One region of the Thermovirga lienii genome, then DNA from elsewhere that is predicted to be linked to it. Evidence: riboswitches for the same ligand, from Rfam matches in the RefSeq annotation. Region 1 holds a riboswitch; the other holds the start of a gene.
The links. Region 1 has a riboswitch for cobalamin ahead of V7Z69_RS02795 (TonB-dependent receptor plug domain-containing protein). Riboswitches for the same ligand answer to the same signal wherever they lie in the genome.
Positions count from the first base shown of each region.

Region 1 (7,570 bases):
AACTCCTAGGGGATTTTGGCATCAGGTGCAGGTTCATGGAGGTACCTTCAGGGGAAGAGGTATTCGAAGCCATATTGAGGGGGCAAGCGGCCTGTGGGGTCGTCAGTAGAATATTTGGGTATTTCAATGAGCATAAATACCCGGTGGTGGCCACCAACGTCATATTCCACCCCTCAGAGTGGCGTTTTGCCTTTCCAAAGGGTAGGCAGAACGTTCTCAAGCAGGTCATAGATTTCAATTTGAAGCAGATGAAAAACGACCCCAACTCGGTGCTACAGGCTTCCATTAGAAAATGGCTGGAACTTAATGGGGGCGCTGGTTCCTATCCTGATTGGATAGTTGCTGGGATCATCATATTGGCGATGGCTTTGGTGCTGAGCCTTATGGGCGGCTATGGTGCCTTTAAGAAAAGCATAAGCCAGGGCAAGGAGCTTTTGTCCAGCAAGAAGGAGATCCTGAGGGAGAAGGCCTTCTTTGAGGGGCTTTTCGACTCCATTCCAGATGCAGTAGCTCTTCAGGATCCCACCACTATGAGGATACAGCGGGTCAATAGTTCCTTCGCCAAGGTCTTTGGTTATTCCGGGGAGGAAGCAGAGGGTAGGACTTTGAGGGAGCTGGTGGTGCCCGAGGACCGCATGCATGAGGCAGAACATCACATGAAATCGGCTTTAGAGGGTAAAAGCATAGAGCGCGTCACGGTAAGGAGGAAAAAGAGTGGAGAGATCTTCCACGTTCTGTTCAATCAAGTCCCGCTCTTTTCCGATGGAAAGATGGAGGCGATACTCAATTCTTACACCGACGTGGAAGCCTTGGCGGAGATGGCCCGCAAATACAAAACGGCAAGGGACCTTGCCAAGGAGGAGCTGGGACGGGTTGAGAAGCTTTGGGAAGACACCATTGGAATTTTAGCTCAGACGGTGGAGATGAAGGACCCCTATACTTATGATCACCAAAGAAGGGTGTCCTTTCTTTCAGAGGCCTTAGCCAGGAAATTGGGTCTTTCAGAAGAGCGCATCAGGCTTGTCAAACTTGCAGGGTTGGTGCACGACATAGGGAAGGTGGCAGTGCCGGCGGAGATCTTGAACAAGCCCGGCAGGTTGAGCGACGTGGAGATGGAGATTGTCCGCACCCATCCCCAGAAAGGGTATGAGCTATTGCGCAAGCTTACCCACAGGCCAGTTCTTGCGGAAGTAGTCTATGCCCACCACGAGAGATTGGACGGTTCTGGCTACCCCAGAGGGCTTTCAGGCGAGGATATCCCCATTGAGGCCCGAATATTGGCCGTTGCGGACGTAGTGGAGGCCATGGTCTCCCACAGACCCTTCAGGTCGGCTTTGACTCTTGAGGAGGCGTTGGAGGAGATCAAAGCAGGAAAGGGAATTTTGTACGACCACAAGGTAGTGGAAGCCTGTGTGGAGCTTTTCGAACGGGAAAGTTTTTCCTTTGAGGATGCCCCATTGTCTTGATAGATTAGTGTTATAATTAGAGAAAGTAAAGGAGGCTGATTCCCCGTCCCTTTTCATTGGGGAATTGCCTCAAAGAGCAGAACAGCAAAGGAAAGGGAGGCGAAAAGTCATGAGGTTGTTGACCCGAAGCGAGCTGATAGCGTTATCGGAACACCAGAAGGCCCCCAGCGTTTCCATCTACATGCCCACGCCCCTTCCCGCAGAGCCCCGAAAGAGCCAGATAGCTTTCAAGAGTGTCCTTGGGGAAGTGCAGGACGAACTTTTGGGTCGGGGACTCAAGGAGCAGGAAGTGGAGGATCTTTTGGAACCTGCTAAGAAACTGCTTTCGAACTCCATGTTCTGGGAAAACCAAAGCAAGGCCCTTGCAGTGTTTTTGTCCGAGGGGTACGAGAGGATCTACAGGATACCCTTGGAGGTCCCCAAGCTTGCGGTGGTTTCCCGGGGATTTCACATAAAGCCCCTTTTGCCTCTTGTAGGCGGTGGGGATGACTTTTACGTTCTGTGCCTCAGCAAGAAGAAAATAAGATTGATCCAGTGCACCAAAGAGGACTTCAGAAACGTCGACTTGGAGAACGTTCCCCAGAGCATATCCGAGGCCCTTCAGTACGAGCCCCTGGAGAAACAGGGTCAGATCGGCTCAGCCCCGGGCCGGCAGGGACTCTTTCATGGCCACGGTGCAGGAGACGAGGACTTCAAGGAAAACCTCAAAACCTTCTTGCGAATGGTGGACAAGGGAATACGGGAGCTTCTAAAGGACGAGACGGCGCCTCTGGTTCCAGCAGGAGTTGCCTACGTGGTCTCCCTGTACAAGGAGGTTGCGTCCTATCCCCACGTGACCGAGGAGTTCGTGGAGGGAAGCCCGGACAATTTGACGGCTGAGGAACTCTTCCAGAGGGCAAAGGCCATAGTGGAACCTATCTTCAAGAAAGAGGAAATGGAGGCAAAGGAGAAGTTCGAGGCCCTTTTGGGGACAGGCAAGGCCTCTTCCATGCTCGAGGAAGTACTGCCGGCGGCCTTTTCAGGCAGGGTGGAGGTACTCTTTGTGCCTTTGGGGGTCCAGGTGTGGGGCAAATGGAAAAAAGCCACACACGAAATGGAGCTTACCTCCAGGGAGGATCCTGAGGCAAGGGATCTTTTGGACCTTGCAGCGGTGGAGACCTTGAGGAGCAGGGGCAAGGTGTACGTGGTAAGTCCCGAGGAGGTGCCAGGAGGCAAGGATGTGGCGGCCATCTTCAGGTATTGATCCAAGGATTGGCATGGATGAATAGATAGAACCAATGTTGAGGGGAGCATCGAAGCTCCCCTTGTTCTTTGCTGAGGGCTTGACTTTGGAGGGTTTTGGCTATATTTTATGTGGGCAAAACGAAAGATTAGCGGAAGGGAAATCGGGAAGCCGGTGAGAATCCGGCACAGCCCCGCTACGGTGAGGGTGACGAAGGGTGCATAGAGCCACTGGCAAGTTTGCTGGGAAGGCGCACCTGGAGGAAGACCCCAAGTCCGGATACCGATCCCTTCAGCTGGAAGTTTCTTCCCGCGAGGGCCAGGGAGGAGACGGATTTTTTGGCCCTTATGGGCCTTTTTTTGTGGCCCCAAACTTCGTAGGAGAGGTGGTTTTATATGAAGTTGGGAAGGCTTTTTTCAGGTTTTTTGGCCATTGCGGTCATGGTGGTAGGGCTTTGGGCGGGAGCTTCCTTCGCTCAGGAAGCTTTGACCCTTGAGCCCGAGGTAGTTACCGGCTCCAGGGTTTATCAGTCCTTGGAGGAGGTTCCTGCTGCCACGTACGTGGTTACCTCGGAGGACATAGAGCGAAGCGGAGCCACCGAGCTGGGAGAGCTTTTAAGCTCCACGGTCCCGGGAATTTATATATCTTCCCGCAACGGCAGTACTCAAGAGGACAACATAAAGCTCAGGGGCCTTGTGACTGAGGTTTTGATTTTGGTTGATGGAGTGCCCTACTATAAGGCCAGTCATGGGGCAGGGGCTGCGGCATACGACCTGCGCTCCATTCCCTTGGAGGACATAGAGCGTATCGAGGTGGTCAAGGGGGCTGGTTCCGCTTTATACGGCTCCATGGCTGCAGCGGGTGTGATAAACATAATAACCAAAAAACCTTTGGGCGAAGGGGTAAAGATCACGGGAGGCGCTGGAACCAACGACTGGCGAGAGGGCTCCTTCAGCGGTTGGACCAGCGAGGGGGATTTTTCCGCCAGGATATGGTACGGCCATTCAGAGGAAGGAGAGTCACGCCTGTCCTGGAATGGTACGGTTATAAACAAGAATCTTGATTACGACCAGGACTCAGGGGGTTTGACGTTGAAAAGTGGCCCATTCACCTTCTCAGGAGTATGGGGCAAATATACCTCCCGCTGGACCTATAATGGGGATGAAAATCAACAAAAGAATGATTATTCAAGGTTTTATGTTAAATGGGAAGGGGAAACTGCCAGGGCAATACTTTACAGGCATGAGGAAGAAAAAGACTACAAAGATCCGGAGGGCAGAAGTTTTTACGACGACGAAGCATGGGGGGCTGAGTTTTCCAAAAACACCTCTTGGAAAGATGCCTTGGTCTCCTGGGGGGCCTCCTTTAGAGATGAAAAGCTTTCTGGGTATACAGAAGGAAAGAGGAAAAACTACGCTCCCTTTATTGAGATTTCAAGGCCTGTTGGGGACTTTATCCTCAATGCGGGATTGCGCTACGAGATATGGGACCAAGATAACGCAAAAGACTACAATGAGCTGAACCCTAAACTCTCCCTGTCTTACCAGACGATGAACGGTAATCTTTGGTACCTATCTGCGGGAAGGTTCTTTGCCATGCCAAGTTTTTACGAGATAGCAGGTGATGGTGCATGGGTCCTTCCCAATCCCGACTTGAAGCCGGAGAAGGGTTACAGCTATGAGCTGGGCGTCAAGGGGAAGGATGAGGATGGCCCCTGGGGCGCTAACATGTTTTATATGGACATGGAAGACAAGATTGTTTGGTCAAGCGACAGAAAAGAATACGATAACGTCGATAAGTACCGGGCTTGGGGATTGGAGCTCTCCAGGCGTTGGAAGATATCCTCCCTTTGGGATCTGGAGCTTGGCGCTACGTGGATGAGGGCAGAGGAAAAGAAAAACAATCAATGGAAGAGGGCCCGTACCCCCGAATGGGACGTGGACGCTTCCTTCATATACACCAACGGCCCCCTGTCCGGCCAGGTGGTACTTCACTACCTGGGCAACAGAAACGAAGGACAAGGTGTCGAATCCAATGTTACGACGGTGGATGCCTCCTTGGAGTACAAGGGAAAGCCTTACACCATCAGGCTTTCGGCCTACAACATCTTCGACGAGGATTACTGGGCCAGCGAGTCATGGGGAACCTATTACTACGGGCCAGAAAGAAGAGCGTATCTTACGCTGGAATACCAGTTTTAGGTGCTTAAGGCTGGTATAGCCGACGAGGAGAGAGGACCAGGACGCCCAAGTGTGCAGAACAAAGGATAATTGTTTGAAAATTGAGACATTGTAGAGAATTTTACACTTAAGTGTTGACAATTTGAAAAAAATCAATATACTAACCATCTGGAAGCGCAAGGCCGCCGCAACCTTTGCTTCCTGCACCTTTACTCCTTTAATAGATATATTTTTAGAGAGAACGGAAGCCCCGGGAAACTGGGGCTTCCGTTTTTGTATAGGCAGGTCGTTATCTTTTCTTTTTTCTCTTTTTCTCGTCTAGGTTTTTATTCTTAGGGTGGGTTTTATGCTTTGTTGGGCCTTTTTTGTGCTTTTCTTCATCCCTTGTGTCCTCTCGGATAAGGCATTTCTTGCCCCTTCCAATTAGGTCCCTTCTTCCTGCCTTCAATAGGGCCTCCTTTACAAGTTTGTAGTTTTTTGGGTTTCTCCACTGAAGCAGAGCTCGCTGCATGGCCTTTTCCTTGGCAGTTTTGGCCACGAAGATCTTTTCGCCCGTGTATGGGTTTATCTCCGAGTAGTACATGCACGTAGAAAGGGTGCCTGGGGTAGGGATGAAGTCCTGCACCTGCTCAGGGTGGTAACGGATGTCCCTTAGAAACTCCGCAAGCTCTATGGCGTCCTCCAGGGTGCTTCCCGGGTGGCTCGATATCAGGTAGGGCACCAGAAACTGTTTCTTTCCCAAGGAGCGGTTGACCTCCTCGTAGAGCTTCTTGAACTCTAAAAACACCTCCTTTGGGGGCTTTCGCATGAGGTTCAAGACTCGGGCCGAAACGTGTTCCGGGGCCACCTTTAGCTGGCCGCTTACGTGGTGTTCGCAGAGTTCCTCAAGGAAGGAGCGGTTGTTCTCCGCCATTATGTAGTCGTAACGTATGCCCGACCTTACAAAGACCTTTTTCACTCCGGGAATGGAGCGCACCTTTCGTAGAAGCTTCATGTAATTATCGTTTGACTTTCGAAGTTTTGGGCAGCAGGAAGGCCACGTACACTGGCGGTTTTTGCAGGAAGATCCCTTGTCCTGAATCTTGCAGGCTCTTTCGTGAAAGTTGGCGGTGGGGCCCCCTACGTCGTGGATGTAGCCCTTGAAACCCTCCATTCGGGTCAAAAGCTCTGCTTCCTTGAGGATGGATCTATCGCTTCTTTTTTGAATTATCCTGCCTTGGTGGGCGGATAGGGCGCAGAAGGAGCAGCTGCCGAAACACCCCCTATGAGCGGTTATGCTGAACTGAACCTCCTCGAGGGCTGGAACGCCTCCCAAAGGATCGTAGCTTGGATGGGCTTTTCTCGTGTAGGGCAGTTCGTATATCTCGTCAAGTTCCTCTTCCGATAGAGGAAATTGCGGAGGGTTCTGAACCAGGTACCGGTCACCAACCCTTTGGACTATGGGCCTTCCGGTCAAGGGGTCAAGCTCCGGTTCCGTCAGTAGATAAGCCCTGGCAAAGGCCTTTTTATCCTGCTGGATCTCCTCCCAAGAGGGAATCTCCACGAAGCTTTCGAGGTCCTTTAAATCCTTAAAGATGTAACATGTGCCTCTTACGTCCCTGATCTCTGCAATGGGGATACCTTTTTGAAGTTTTTGCGCTATCTGGACTATGGTTTTTTCTCCCATCCCCCAGACGAGAAGGTCCGCCTTGCTGTCCATGAGTATGGGCTTTCTCAGTTTGTCCGACCAGTAGTCGTAGTGGACGAACCTCCTCAAGCTGGCCTCTATGCCTCCTATTATTATGGGGACGTCCTTCCACAGTTTCCTTGCCATGTTGCAGTAGACTATGGTTGCCCTGTCGGGCCTTTTCCCCCCTTCTCCTCCGGGGGAATACCGGTCCTTTTTTCGTTTTTTCTTCGCAGCAGTGTAGTTGGAGAGCATGCTGTCCAGGTTCCCTGCGGAGACCAGCACACCCAGGGAGGGCTTCCCCATGAGGGCGATGGAGTCTGGGTTCTTCCAGTCTGGCTGGGCAACGATCCCAACCCTAAAGCCTCTGGATTCCAAGACCCTGGTTATTATGGCGTGGGCGAAGCTCGGGTGGTCCACGTAGGCGTCCCCGGTTATGAAAAGAAAGTCCAGCTCATCCCAGCCCCTTTGACGCATTTCCTCCCGGTTCGTTGGTATCATTTGATACTTTGCCATTATGTCATTCCGTCCTTTTATTAATATATGGACGATTATAATGTACAAATCTATTTGTGGTTAAGAGCTATTCAAGATCGTGCAGTGTAAGCCGATAACAAATATGAATAAGGCTCTAAAGGGAGTGATGGCCTTGGTGAACAGTGTAAATTCTGCAGGAGACGTTAGTACAGTGCAGGACAGCGCTACGAGAAGGGCTTCGGTAAACAGCACTTTCGATAGAGAGGCCTTTCTAAAGATACTGGTGACTCAACTGGCGAACCAGGATCCCCTGGAGCCACTGGATCAGTCGGAGTTCATCTCTCAGATGGCCCAGTTTGCCAGCGTGGAACAAATAGCCAACATAAAGGAAGAGCTTGAGGGACTCAGTCAGTTTTTTAGGTTCTCTGCATCGTCTTTGGTGGGAGAGAAGATTACTTACGCAGATGTGGAAACCGGTGAAGAAAAGGAAGGGACAGTGGCATCGGTTATCTTCGACTCCGACGAGGTAAGCCTAAAGCTTCAAGAAGGGGTCGAGGTT
Region 1 covers NZ_DAITZW010000004.1:60,624-68,193, reverse strand. The annotation lists gene V7Z69_RS02805 (HD domain-containing phosphohydrolase) at 1-1,466, shown strand, start outside; gene V7Z69_RS02800 (baeRF3 domain-containing protein) at 1,576-2,709, shown strand; cobalamin riboswitch at 2,817-2,993, shown strand; gene V7Z69_RS02795 (TonB-dependent receptor plug domain-containing protein) at 3,084-4,889, shown strand; gene V7Z69_RS02790 (YgiQ family radical SAM protein) at 5,158-7,050, opposite strand; gene V7Z69_RS02785 (flagellar hook assembly protein FlgD) at 7,154-7,570, shown strand, end outside.

Region 2 (7,570 bases), on a different contig from region 1:
GTGCTTTTGGATGCTCATATGGACAAAGATTTAAAGCTTGATGGCTTTAAAGGCCTTAGAAGCGCTTTCCCTAGGGTAGATTTTATCGTTATGGCAAAAACCGGTGACCCATTTATAATACGCAATGTCATATGTCAAGGCGCTTTCGATTGCCTGATAAAACCCTTTTCCTTCAAAAGATTAGAATCCTCATTGAAAGCTTACAGGACGTACAACTTGGGCCTTACCACGCGGGATAGCCCTTGGAATCAAGAAGAGTTGGATAAAATGATGAGCGAGCTCGCAAACACTAAAGTTCATCCCCTAAGAGGAGACCTGCCTAAAGGTATACAAGAAAAGCTATTGGAGAAAGTAATTCGATGCCTTGAACAAAGCAATAAAGCTCTTTCTGCCAAGGAAATAGGAGGTATTGTGGGTATATCGAGAGCTACAGCAAGAAGATACCTAGAGTATCTATTAGAAAGCAAGCTAGTGTCTGCAGAGTATCCTTTCACTAAAATTGGAAGACCCAAAAAACTCTACAAATTAGTGCAAAAACAATAAACCCAAAACAGAGCATAAATGAGCAAAAAGTTTAATGTTTCAAGATTCTTATTTATCCTTTCCAGTAGTAATAAAACGGACACAACTGGAAAGGAGGATTTTTTCTATGAATAACGGGATCTTTTGTTTTCCCAAACCCAGGAACGAACCAACCAAAAATTATGCTCCTGGTAGCGTTGAAAGGAAACTGATGAGGAAGGAGTTATCCCGCCAAGAAAAGATCAAGGTCGAGATCCCCGTGATTATAGGGGGGAAGGAGGTACGGACAGGCAAGATAAGAGAAGTAACTATGCCATGTGACCACGGGCATGTCCTTGCCATCTACCATGAAGCAGGTCCAAAGGAAACAGAACTAGCTATCAAGGAGGCTCTACTAGCCAAAAAAGAGTGGGAATCCCTCCATTGGACAGAACGGTGTGCTGTGATGCTGAAGGTCGCTGAGCTAATCAGCAACAAATATCGCTATTTATTAAATGCAGCTACGATGCTGGGACAGGCAAAAAACGTACATCAAGCAGAGATAGATGCTGCCTGCGAAAGCATCGATTTCTTAAGATTCGGAGCTTATCAGGCATCATATATTTATCAGTGGCAGCCTTTACAACCTCACGAATATGATTGTGTAAACAAAATGGAATACAGGCCACTTGAAGGATTTGTTTTAACCATATCGCCTTTTAACTTTACTGCCATTGCGCTAAGCCTCAACTCATCAGTTATTACTATGGGGAACACAACAATATGGAAGCCTGCAAGAACTTCTTTGCTTTCCAGCTACTACTTGATGAAGATTTTTGAAGAAGCTGGACTGCCTCCGGGAGTAATAAACTTTCTGCCTGGGCCAGGATCTGAAATAAGCGAAGTTGCACTCCGCAACACCAATTTCGCGGGTTTACACTTTACGGGCTCCACAGATACCTTCAACACACTATGGAAAAAGCTTGGAGAAAATATATCAAAATATAAAAACTATCCGAGGATAGTAGGAGAAACAGGCGGCAAAGATTTTATATTCGCCCATTATTCAGCAGATATTCACGCCCTCGCTACCGCTTTAGTACGAGGAGCTTTCGAATATCAGGGACAAAAATGCTCTGCAGCTTCAAGAGCTTATATCCCTAAATCCATCTGGAAGAAGTTGAGGGAAATCCTCGTCGATTGGACAAAAAATCTATCAGTTGGGGATGTTAGAGACTTCAAAAATTTTGTAAACGCCGTAATAGATGAAGCGTCTTATAAAAAAATTATGGGGTACATCGAAAAAGCAAAAACTTCGCCAAACGCAAAGATAATAGTCGGAGGCAACGGAGATAAAAGAACCGGATATTACGTAGAACCCACCATAATAGAAACAAACGACCCTAACTTCGTGACAATGAACGAAGAAATTTTTGGGCCGGTTCTGACCATCTTCGTGTATGAAGACGAGCGCTTTGAGGAAACATTAACGTTATGCGACTCCACTTCCTCATACGGCCTAACAGGCTCAATCTTCGCAAAAGACAGGAAGGCTGTAGAAAAAGCAGCAAAAATATTAAGGTATGCAGCAGGTAACTTTTACATTAACGACAAACCAACAGGAGCTGTAGTTTGCCAGCAGCCATTTGGAGGAGCTCGAGCCTCAGGCACCAACGATAAAGCCGGAACTTACTTGAATCTGATTAGATGGATTTCTCCAAGAACTATTAAAGAAAATCTAAATCCCCCCACCCATTGGAGTTATCCGTTTTTGGAAAAGTAGACAAATGGTAACTAGAGGCCTTAAAAAGGCCTCTAGTTACCATGACTATGTTATGCTGACAACGGATAGCGAAAATGTCCCCTTACAGGGTGACAATATCACTGTCCGGTAACACATATAAACAACACCTAATTGACAAAGCACATTTATTGCAGTAAACTCCCCGTCAGAATAAAGAAGCGTTTTATAAAAAATTACATATATTTGCGCATCATTGGTGCCTTATCTTGCTCTGCAAGGTAGGCTTAAAAGGGAAGACCGGTGAGAGTCCGGCGCGGTCCCGCCACTGTAACGGAGAGCGTGGTTGAGATATGCCACTGTCGCTTTAATGCGATGGGAAGGTTCAACCAAGCGATGACCCGGAGCCAGGAGACCTGCCAGTGATGTAGAAGCACGCAAAACCACGAGGATGGTTGGTGCGGCAATGGGTGTCTGCTTCGGACATCCGAATGGTTGGTTTTTACCAGTGCCCTCCTCTGTGGAGGGCACTTTTTTATTCAAAAAGGGGGCGTAAACATGGGCTCTTCAAGTTGCATAGTTACCATTTTTCTGGTTGTAGTCGCTGCCTTTGCAGGTAACCACCTCGGTAAGCTAAACGTTGGGAAATTTAGTCTTGGGGAATCTGGTGCGTTGGTAGCAGGCATGACCTTGTCTCTTTTTCTAAGAAACTATTCCCTCTTGATACCCTCGTGGCTTATAAAGATAAGCCTCATATTTTTCATAGCTACAGTGGGTCTTATTGCAGGCAAAAAGATACAAACAGTAATCAAAAGCCACGGCTTCAAGTTCGCTCTTTTGGGGTTATCGATAACGTTTATTGGCGCCTTAACCAGTTACATTGTTGTTCTTACACTACCAACTTTATCCAAAGGACATGCTGCAGGAACTTACGTAGGAGCTCTTACAAGCTCCCCTGGATTAGCCTCGGCCTTAGAATCCGCCACTGATTACGGGAAAATTATGGGGTCAAACTACTCCGCTGACGTAGGTATAGCATATGCTATAAGCTATCCTATAGGAGTGTTACTGGTTATTCTTTCTACGAAATTACTGCCTCAAGTCTTCAACATAGGAACACAAAATAAAGAATTGACATCTTCTCATGCCCTTAACGCAACTGCAGATATAACTGGAAACAAGCCTGTAAATATGCAAAAAGCAATTTCATTCGTTTTGAGTTTTGCTATATGCTGCATTTTAGGCTACCTATTAGGCAATATTGCTCTCCCCTTATACAAAATAGGATATTTCAAATTGGGCACTACAGGTGGAGTTTTGCTATCCTCCTTGGCATTAGGATATCAAAGGAAAGTCTTCTTTTTGGATTTCAGGATTAACGAGAAAGTGCTTAATAAGGTTAGATCCTTATCCTTACTAATATTCCTAAGCTCCATAGGCCTTAAATATGGAAGCCTATTTTTCAAAACGTTGAGCTTCAATCTAATTGGCATACTTTTTGCCTCCCTTGTAGCAGGAAGCATATCTATCCTTTTTGGTTTTTGGGTCGGGCATAGAATTTTCAAACTCGATTGGCCGTTATTGTTGGGAGCTCTCTGTGGAGGCATGACATCTACACCTGGTTTGGGAGCAGCAATAGAAGCAGTCAATAGTGATGAGCCTGTTTTAGGCTATGGGGCCACGTATCCTTTCGCTCTTTTCGGCATGGTGCTTTTTACCAAGATGATCTTTGTTTTGCCTGCTATATAAATAATCTGAGAGAAAGAGGTGAGCTAAATTGGAGCTTCATGAAAGAATAAGAAGTAAGGTTTTGAGAGAAAAAGTGGTATCGAAAGAGGAAGCGGCGAAATTCATCAAAGATGGAATGACCGTAGCATGTAGCGGTTTTACTCCAGCAGGCTATCCCAAGGTCGTACCTGAAATGATCGCCCAAAGAGCCCAGAAGGGTGAAAATATAAGACTAAACATCATTACGGGCGCCTCAACAGGAGATGAATTAGACGGAGTTCTCGCAAGAAGTGGCGTCATTAAGAAACGATACCCTTACCAAACAAACACCGACTGCAGAAACGGCATAAACTCGGGACAGATAGATTTTTGCGATATTCATTTGAGTCATTTGCCTCAATTTATAAAACTAGGATATCTAGGTAATATTGACATAGCCTTAGTAGAAGCTGTTGCCATCACAGAGGACGGCGGGATAGTTCCATCCACCTCTGTGGGAGCGACGAACACCTTCGTTCAAAAAGCAGACAAAGTAATAGTGGAAATAAATTTTGCCCAACCGCTGGATTTGGAAGGCCTTCACGATATATATGACCCTGGGGACCCTCCCTTAAGATCGCCAATACCTCTGTGCAGAGTTTCCGATAGAATAGGAATACCATATATCCCTTGTCCGAAAGAAAAAATTGTCGCAATTGTAATCTCAAACCGAAAGGATTCTACAAACCCCGTTGCGGAGATAGATAGAGATTCCAGGCTTATCGCAGGCCACATAATTGATTTTCTTGAATTTGAAATCAAAAAAGGAAGATTCCCCAAAAATTTACTCCCTCTACAATCCGGCGTAGGCAGTGTGGCCAATGCAGTACTAACCAACTTCAAAGAATCCCGTTTTGAAAATTTAGAGATATACTCAGAAGTCCTGCAAGACGCCGTGCTGGAGTTGATCGATACAGGAAAGGTATCCTTTGCATCTGGGACAGCCTTTACAATCTCTCCCTCAAAATTGGACCACTTTTATAAAAACTTAAAATTCTACAAGAACTACACCATCCTCAGACCCCAGGAGATAAGCAATAACCCTGAAGTAATTCGTCGCCTCGGAGTAATAGCAATGAACACAGCAATAGAAATAGATATATATGGCAACGTCAACTCTACTCATATAGGTGGATGCGCAATGATGAATGGAATCGGAGGGTCTGGTGACTTCACCAGAAACGCTGCATTGTCCATCTTTACAACTAAGTCTGTGGCCAAAGACGGGAATATATCCTCCATAGTACCCATGGTATCCCATCATGATCACACCGAACATGATGTACACGTCGTCGTAACGGAACAAGGTTTAGCCGATCTGAGAGGCTTGAGCCCAAAAGAAAGGGTCAAACAAATAATCGGCAAATGCGCCCATCCAGATTTCAGGAAGGAATTATGGGATTACTACAGGAAAGCTCTTTTTTATGCCAAATATAAACATACTCCCCACATGTTAAATAGAGTTTTCGATTTACACAACTATATGGTTAAATATGGTACCATGAAACCCAAAGTCTGCTAAACCATTAAAGAAACCACACCTCATACAGGTCGTCTCCTTTCCTAGGCCGAGAAGGGTAACTTCTCGGCCTAAATAAATACCTCCCGCCCTAAATTTCGATCATTCCGAAGCCAATATCTCTTCATAACACTCCCTAAATTTATCCAAAGTGCATTCCTCTATAACTACGGATTTCTCACCCTTTACAGGAAGGACAAGCCTTGATTTGCCGTTGGTAAATTTCTTATCCTTTTCTATGAACGGAGCTATTTGCTCCCAGGTCAAATGGGACTTCACTGGAAGGCCCAAACCCTTCAGCAGGCTTTTGAGCCTGTTCAAGGTCTCTTCGTCACAAAGTCCCAACCTGCACGATAGGGTCGTAGCCACTACCAAACCGACGGAGACTGCGTCCCCGTGACTCCACTGGTATCCCGAGGCGCTCTCTATGCCGTGGGCCACAGTATGGCCAAGGTTTAGGCGCATCCTCTCCCCTGTTTTTTCCTGCTCGTCCATTTTGACTATGCTCTGCTTTATCGCCACGCACCTTGCTATGACCTCCACGAGAAAATCCAAGTCTCGCCTGACGAGGGCTTCTCTGTTGTTCTCCAGCAGCTTGAAAAGCTCCCAGTCCTCACCTAGGCCGTACTTGACGATCTCCGCAAGTCCCTGTCTATAGTTGTCCCAAGACAGAGTCAAGAGGCACTTGACGTCCGCTACAACTGCCCTTGGCCTGTAAAAGGCTCCAACAAGGTTTTTACCAAAAGGAAGGTTTACCCCCACCTTTCCACCTATGGAGCTATCCACCTGAGCAAGAAGGGTGGTAGGGCACTGAACCAAATGCACACCGCGCATCCAGGTAGCAGCGGCAAAACCCGCCACATCGCCCACGGAACCACCCCCTAGAGCTATTACGGTGCTTCCTCTGTCCAATCCTGCCTTGGCAAAGGCCTCATACAGTCCTTCCACATGCCTTAATGTCTTGGCCTCCTCACCTCTAGGCAGTATATAGAGCCCCTTCAGCGCCCTAAGCCTCCCTGAGAAAAAGGGACCGGAAAGCTCGTCGGCCACCACGAAAGGAAGATCCCCATCCCCCAACAAGCTCCTAAGCTTTTCTTCGCAGAGGATGCCTCTACCTATGAATATGCTGTCGTCTATTACCTCCTCAATTTTTGGAGCATCTTCATCAGTCAAAAGTCCCAAGCTCAAAAGGACCTCGTCCAGGATCTCCCCCACTGTTTTTCCGTCGGTCTCTATATGTAGGTTGCCCCCTTCATATATCTTCTGCCTCTCCCTCCAAAGTACCTCTACCTTTCCCTCGTCAAGCAATGGCCTTTTGCCCGGTTCGTTCTTCGCCCTTGCAATGGCCTCTTGTGGAGAAACTCCCAATATGACCAGGGTTCCTTCCTCCAGGATCTTACTCTTGAGGTCCTGATTCAAAAGGGTGCCCCCTCCAAGGGAGACAATGATATTGCCGGCATCCAAAAGATCAAGCAGGGTCTTTTTCTCCAGCTCCCTGAAGTAGGCTTCTCCTCTTTTTTTAAATATCTCAGCTACAGCCATGCCCTCCCTCTGCTCTATAAGAACGTCCAAATCAACGAAAGGCATACCCGTCCTCACGGATAAAGCCTTTCCCACCGTAGTTTTGCCTGCCGCCATGAACCCCCCTATGAATATGCTAGGCCTTTTCATCGTCTCTCCTCCCAACCCTACTAACATAGGAAGAAAAACGTTCTTGGACTTCCTCCAGGATATCTCCTCCAAATTGTTCCATTATGGCCGCCGCAATCACCCAGGACAGCATGGCCTCGGCTACTATCCTCGCGGCTGGAACGGCACACACGTCACTTCTTTCCCTGTGGGCAAAGGAAGCTTCCATCAGGTCCAAGCGAATCGAAGGCAGAGGCCTAGTGAGGGTGGGTATGGGCTTCATAAAGGCCCTTACAAGCACCTCTTCACCGTTGGTCATGCCTCCCTCTATACCTCCGGCGCGGTTGGTCTCCCTTTTGATCCTTCCTTTTTCATCCATAAAAATGCCGTCGTGCACCTGACTGCCAGGAAGG
Region 2 covers NZ_DAITZW010000040.1:5,275-12,844, reverse strand. The annotation lists gene V7Z69_RS08675 (response regulator) at 1-543, shown strand, start outside; gene pruA (L-glutamate gamma-semialdehyde dehydrogenase) at 650-2,284, shown strand; cobalamin riboswitch at 2,483-2,680, shown strand; gene V7Z69_RS08665 (aspartate-alanine antiporter-like transporter) at 2,801-3,991, shown strand; gene V7Z69_RS08660 (acetyl-CoA hydrolase/transferase family protein) at 4,020-5,531, shown strand; gene aroB (3-dehydroquinate synthase) at 5,631-7,199, opposite strand; gene aroC (chorismate synthase) at 7,186-7,570, opposite strand, start outside.
Region 2: linked by a shared signal. The riboswitch ahead of V7Z69_RS08665 (aspartate-alanine antiporter-like transporter) and the one ahead of V7Z69_RS02795 (TonB-dependent receptor plug domain-containing protein) in region 1 are both predicted to bind cobalamin.